DNA from 2 places in the Janthinobacterium sp. HH106 genome. Region 1 is predicted to be linked to the other one. Evidence: predicted binding sites of a transcription regulator. Region 1 holds the regulator's gene; the other holds the start of a gene.

Evidence for each region. The regulator FNR, encoded in region 1, switches genes on or off when oxygen is low (the NO sensors DNR and NnrR bind a similar motif). The targets are predictions, from matches to a motif close to TTGATNNNNATCAA.
Region 2: a site for FNR is predicted at 1,847-1,860, ahead of nirK (copper-containing nitrite reductase). Genes of this name have one in related genera too.

Annotation. Positions count from the first base shown of each region.
Region 1 is NZ_LRIC01000012.1:133,407-136,824, forward strand. Features, by position in the region: gene JAB8_RS06675 (response regulator) at 1-790, opposite strand, end outside; gene fnr (fumarate/nitrate reduction transcriptional regulator Fnr) at 1,030-1,788, shown strand; gene JAB8_RS06685 (FixH family protein) at 1,915-2,439, opposite strand; gene ccoG (cytochrome c oxidase accessory protein CcoG) at 2,501-3,418, opposite strand, start outside.
Region 2 is NZ_LRIC01000005.1:31,535-34,952, forward strand. Features, by position in the region: gene ytfE (iron-sulfur cluster repair protein YtfE) at 1-249, opposite strand, end outside; gene nirK (copper-containing nitrite reductase) at 282-1,778, opposite strand; gene norR (nitric oxide reductase transcriptional regulator NorR) at 1,929-3,418, shown strand, end outside.

The DNA.
Region 1 (3,418 bases):
TTACGGATTTCAGGCGCTTGAAGCTGTTGACGGCCGTGATGCCGCGGCTGTTGGTGCTGACCATGGTGCCTTCGCCATCGTCCTTCAGCAGCCGGGTGGTCGTCAGGTTGGCGTTCGGCAGGCGCGGCTGCAGCAAACGGCTGGTGTCGGGATGCAGCACATAGCGCGGCACGGCGCCGCGCGTGAGGACGAAGTAATAGCCGCTCTTGCCGATCTTTTCTGAGCGCAACCTCCCCAGCAGGTTATCCTTGTACAGGCGCAGCACGCCGATCACCACGCCGGCCACCTGGCCATCGGCGCCCAGCACGGGCGCGACCATCTGCACGATGGGCATGCCGCTCGATTTGCCCAGCATCGGCTCGGTGATCATGGGCTGGCGCGTGCGCAGCACGGTCTGGAAATACTCGCGCTCGGCGACGTTGATGCCGGCGCGCCCCGCCACTTCCGGCATGTCGGCCACGACGGCGCCGTGCGCGTCGAGCACCAGCACGTCGTCGAACAGCACCAGCATCGAGCGGCGCGAATAGTATTCGCGCAATTGGGCGGGCTGGGCGATCAGTTCCGGCGGCTGCTGCCGGGCCGTCAGGGTGACGATCTGCAGCAGCATGCCCAGCTTGTCGTCGAGCTCGGCGGCGGTGCGGCTGATCAGGGACGACTGCTGGCTCAACAGTACCTTGGTGAAATCGTCGCGCATGTGCTGCACCTGGATCATGGTGACCAGCGCGATCATGGCGATCGAGGTCAGGCTGGTGGCCAGCGCGACTTTTGCTTTGATGCCGAGAGGCTTCATGATTTCCTTTTCAGTACCGGGCGGCACAGGCGGCAGATAATGCTGTCAGGAATTTTCCTATCAATACCCCAGCTTGGCAAGCGCCGCCACGCAAATTGCCCTCTCCGCATGGGCTTTTGACGATGTTGCCATATAATTAAAGTCGGAACGTCGTTTATTCAGCGAAATTGCGGTGAAATTGGCACACGGCAACCCTGTATGCAGTAAACTTGTTGTTGCATTTTCTAAAAGGTACCGACATGACTGAAGCGCTACTCACTCCAACCTCGCCCACAGTGACCGTGGAAGCGTTGCGTGCGCGATGCTCGACCTGCAGCATGCATCAATTGTGTCTGCCGATGGGCCTCGACGTGGGCGACATGGACAGACTGGACCAGATCATCGGCCGCCGCCGCAAGATCGTGCGCGGCGCTTCGCTGTTCCGCATCGGCGACTCGTTCCAGAACCTGTATGCGATCCGTCTGGGCCACTTCAAGACCTACCAGATCAATCCGGGCGGCGAAGAGCAGGTGACGGGTTTCCAGATGGCGGGCGAACTGCTGGGCATGGACGCCATCAGCGCCGACCGTCACCACTGTAATGCGGTGGCGCTGGAAGACAGTGAAGTGTGTGAAATCCCGTTTTCCAGCCTGGAACAATTGCTGGGCAATATGCCGACCCTGCTGCGCCATTTCCACCGCATGATGAGCCAGGAAATCACGCGCGAGCAAAGTGTCATGCTGTTGCTGGGCAACATGCAGGCGACGCAGCGTTTTGCCGCCTTTATCGTCAACCTGGCGTCGCGCTATGAAGCGCGCGGCTATTCGGCCAGCAAATTTCAGTTGCGCATGTCGCGCGAGGAAATCGGCAACTACCTGGGCCTGACCATCGAAAGCGTCAGCCGTTTATTGTCGAAATTCAAGAAGGAAGGCTGGCTGCGCGTTTCCAACCGCGAGATCGAGATCTTGCAGCCGGCCAAGTTAAAAGCTATTACAGCCGGCACCGACGTCTGCAAGTAACAGCACCGTCAAAACCTGCTGCGCGTCGTGCTTTGCGGCCTGCGATGCTCGCTGTGCTATAGCACAGCTGTGCTTCTCAGCCACAAATCACTGCCGCTCGCTACGGTTTTTTCCCGGCGCTGTACGTTATAGCTCTTCATCCGCGTGCAGCGCGATGCTGCGTTGCACGGGCCAGGTCCAGATGCCGGACAGGCGCCACTCGCGTTTGTCGTTTTCCACCAGCACTTGCCAGCGGCTGCGCTCGAGCATCGGCAGCGCCACGGAAAAATTGCCGGCCGCATCGGGCTGCACCAGCAGCTTGATATCCTTTTCCGGCAGGGTCGCATGCGCCAGGTGCAGCTGCAAAGGCCCCTGGTACGCCTTGCCGAAGCTGTGCACGGAGCCGCTCAGGCGCGCTGCAGCGACGTCATACGACAGGGTCGTATCCATGGCCAGGTCGCTGGCGATCGTGTCGCGCTTCAAATCCTGGTTGATCGCCTTGCCCTGCTTGTAATAGTCGCCCACCACCAGCGCATCGGGCTGCGTAAACGCGATATAGCCCATGAAGCTGCCGACGACCACGGACAGGCCGGGACCGATCATCAGCAGCCATGGCCAGCGATGCTTGTACCAGGGGGCAACGGGAGGTTGCAGTTTCAGACTGTCGGACATGGTATTTCTCCTGTGTTTCTGGTATACGGCCAGCCCCCATGCGGGGACCGGCCTTCCTGCATTAGCGCGGCACGATGAACACCGCGCTTTCGCGCACGTGCAGCGACGGGTCGTCCAGCGAGTGCAATTCGATCGCAATCTTGTTCGAGCCCTTCTCGCCGACGCCGTGCGGCACGCGCAGGCGGATCGGCCAGCCCAGCGTTTCCGTCGGCTGCAAGGTCACTTCGTCGCGCGTCAGCAAGGTCAGGCCCGGCAAGCCGGATGCGCTGATTTTGAAATGCTGGCTTTGCTCCGAGGTGTTCATGATCTGCAGACGATAGACGTTTTCGATCATGCCGTCTTCCACCTCGCGTCCCATCGAACCGCGGTCGCGGATCACGTCCATTTTCAGGGGCGTGCGCAGGGCCAGCGACGTACACACGGCGATGATGATCAGGGCCAGGATGGACGTGTAGATCAGCACGCGCGGGCGCATGGCGCGCTGGCGGATCTGCTTCGAATTGAAGTTGTTTTCCATCGCATGGTCGGTGCTGTAGCGTATCAGGCCACGCGGCCGCTCGACCTTGTCCATCACGGTATTGCAGGCATCGACGCAGGCGGCGCAGCCGATGCATTCATACTGCAGGCCGTTGCGGATATCGATACCGGTCGGACACACCTGCACGCACAGGGTGCAATCGATGCAGTCGCCCAGCTTGTCGTTGTTGCCGGCCTTCTTGCTCATGGCGCCGCGTGGTTCGCCGCGCTTGGCATCGTAGGTGATGATCAGGGTGTCCTGGTCGAACATGGCGCTCTGGAAGCGCGCGTAGGGGCACATGTATTTGCACACCTGCTCGCGCAGCCAGCCCGCGTTGCCGTAGGTTGCCAGGCTGTAGAACAAGACCCAGAACCATTCCCAGGGACCGAAATTGAGGGTGGTCACCTCGCGCGCCAGTTCCTTGATCGGCGTGAAGTAGCCGACAAAGGTAAAGCCCGTCCA
Region 2 (3,418 bases), on a different contig from region 1:
CAGGATGTGTTCCACCAGCTCGGCGGCCGGGGCGTCCTGCCAGTCACGCTCGCCGCTGGCGTCAATCCGTCCGGCCAGCACTTGCAGTTCCTTGACGATGGGCGCCGCGTCCACGCCGGCCGCTTCGGCCGCCGCGCGCAGGGTCTTGTTGCCGCCGCAGCAGAAATCGAGGCGGTGCGCATCGAACAGGCGCGTGGCGCCGGGGATGCGGCGGGCCAGCTGGCCCAGGGATAGGTCGATCATTTCCATAGCAGTTCCTTGATGATGAATGGGGGGTTGTTTTATTGGACGGCGCCCGCGTGGTAGACGCCGGGCACCGCTTCGCCCGTCACTTCCAGCACGCCCACGGCGCCCTTGCCGGCGCGCGACAGCGCATGGTCGACCAGCAGATAGCTGCCAGGGTGCTGCACCTTGAGTTCGACGATGGTCGCGCCGCCCGGTGCGACGAGCGTGGTTTGCACGTCGTTTTTCGGGCTGCTGATCGAGCCTTCGCTGTACACCTTGTCGAAGATCTCGCCGATGATGTGGAATGATGAAATCTTGTTCGGGCCGCCGACGCCGAAATAGATGCGCACGGTCTCGCCGACTTTGGCCTGCAGTTTGTGCGTCTTGCTCAGGGCGCCCACTTCGCCGTTGAAGACGTAGTAGTCGGGCAGCTCATTGGCCATTTTTTCCAGGTTCGGTTCCTGGTGCACGGGTGCGCCGTGCGGACGGCCCGTGTACATCTCGCCCTGCATCACGTAATACTCGCGGTCGACTTTTGACAGGCCGCCTTCCGGTTCGACGAGGATCATGCCGTACATGCCGGCCGCGATGTGCTGCGGCACGAGCGGCGTGGCGCAGTGGTAGACGAACAGGCCCGGATTGAGCGCCTTGAAGGTCACCGTCTTTTCCTGCCCCGGCGCCACCTGCGTGTGCTGTCCGCCGCCATGGCCGCCCGTCACCGCGTGCAGGTCGATCGAGTGGATCATCTTGCTGTCTTTCGCATTGAACAGGGTCAGTTCCACCGTGTCGCCCACCTTCGCGCGCAGCATCGGGCCCGGTACTTGCCGGTTGAAGGTCCAGTAGGTAAAGCTGGTGCCGTCATCGAGCTTGCCCGGCAGTTCCACCGTCTCCATCCGGTATTTCAGCGTTTGCGGCGCGCGCGCGCCGATGGCGGAAGGCACCTGCGCCGGATTGGCGGCCACGCTGACGGCCGAAGGATCGGGGCCGCGCATCGGCGACGGCGCAGGCGTGTACAGGGCCAGCGCCGCGGCCTGGCTCGATTCGCCGGCAGCGCTGCCGGCGCCAGCGGCCTTCTGTGCCCCGGCTTCGGCCAGCGAGATGCCGGCGACTTCCAGCTTGCCTTCCATGCCGATCTGGCGGTGGCCGGGAATCGAGCAGTAATAGGTGAACGTGCCGGCGCGCGTGACCTTGAAGCGCACGGTGGTGCTGCCGCTGTTGGCGCTGAACTTGTTTGATGCCACGTTCAGTTCCGGGATCAGCAGGTCGTGCTCGGCGCCTTCGCCGCTTTTCAGCACCAGTTCGACCGTGTCGCCCACCTTGGCCTTCAGCACGGGGTTGACCTGGCCCTTGGCATCGATGAACACCATCTTGCCGTCGACGATATTGGTTTGCAGTTCATAGCGCTTGAGCGCGGCGGCGGCAGAGGGTTGGCTGACAGCGGCCGCAGTGGCGGCGGCGCTGGCCGGCAGGCTCGCCTGGGCTTGCACGGACAGGGGCATGGCCAGTACGCAGACGGCGGCGGCAATGGCGCGGAGGGAGGGAGTCGTTTTCATCAGGCTTTCCTTGGTCTTGTATGCCGGTTCGGCACCCTTACCTAGGCAAACGGTGTGCCAGGAAAAACTTGTTTTAAATCAACGATTTGAAAAATGCAGGGTCGATATGACCCTGCTCAAGCGTGGTCCGTTGTACCCTGCATGGTAGTTATGACCACCACCGCCATCCACCTGCTGCTGCTCACCGACCTGGTCGCCGACCTGCCCGTGGCCGTGCGCCTGCAGCGCCTGGTGGGCAGCCTGCGCGCGCACTTCGGCTGCGAGGCCGTGGCCTTGCTCAAGCTCGATGGCGAGCACCTGCGCCCCGTGGCGATGGCCGGCCTGGCCAGCGACGCGCTGGGACGCCGCTTCGCCGTCGCCGACCATCCGCGCCTGGCCGCCATCCTGCAGCGGCGCGGCGTGCTGTGCTTCCATCACGACAGCTCCCTGCCCGATCCCTACGACGGCCTGATCGCCGAGCGGGCCGGCGAACCGCTGCCCGTGCACGACTGCATGGGCATGGCGCTGGACCTGGAAGGCGAACGCTGGGGCGTGATCACGCTCGACGCGCTGCGGGTGGGCACCTTCGATACGCAGGCGCAGCGCGACCTGGGCGAACTGGCCTGCGCCATCGAGGCGGCCGTGCGCGTGACGCGCCTGGAGACGGAAATCCGCGCCCTGCGCCTGTCGGGCGGCGCCATGCTGGCCGATGCGCAGGCGCCGCGCGAGGAACACGACTTCGTCGGCCAGAGCAGCGCCATCACGCATTTGCTGCACGAATTGCAGGTGGTCGCCGATTCCGAGCTGCCCGTGCTGCTGCTGGGAGAGACGGGCGTGGGCAAGGAATTGTGCGCGCACCGCCTGCACCGGCTGTCGCGCCGCGCCGGCAAACCGCTGATCCACGTCAATTGCGCGGCCTTGCCGGAATCGCTGGCCGAGAGCGAGTTGTTCGGCCATGTACGGGGCGCGTTTTCCGGCGCCGTCAGCGACCGGCCCGGGCGTTTCGAGGCGGCCGAAGGGGGCACCCTGTTTCTCGATGAAGTGGGGGAATTGCCGCTGTCGATACAGGCCAAGCTGCTGCGCACCTTGCAAAATGGCGAAATCCAGCGCCTGGGCGCGGACCGGCCGCGCCGGGTCAACGTGCGCGTGATCGCCGCCACCAACCGCAGCCTGCGCGAACATGTGCGCGACGGCTCGTTCCGCGCCGATCTGTACCACCGTTTATCCGTCTATCCCGTGCCGATTCCGCCGCTGCGCGAGCGGGGCAACGACGTGCTGCTGCTGGCGGGCGGTTTCCTGGAACTGAACCGCGCGCGCCTGGGCTTGCGCAGCCTGCGCCTGTCGGCCGCGGCGGAAAACGCATTGTGCCACTACCGCTGGCCCGGCAACGTACGCGAACTGGAACATGTGATCAGCCGGGCCGCGCTGAAAGCCGTGATCCGCGGCGCGGACCGCAAAGAGATAGTAACGCTGGAAACGGATATGCTCGACCTCGATGCGCTGGAAGCGCCGGCCGGCGCGGACGCGCTGCCGCCAGTGCTAGCTGCGTGCACGATGCCGGCGGCGCCGCTGCTATCGATGCATCAGATCGTCGAAGCGAGCCAGCGCCAGGCCATCCGGCAAGCGCTGGTGCTGCATCAGGATAACTGGGCCGCTGCCGC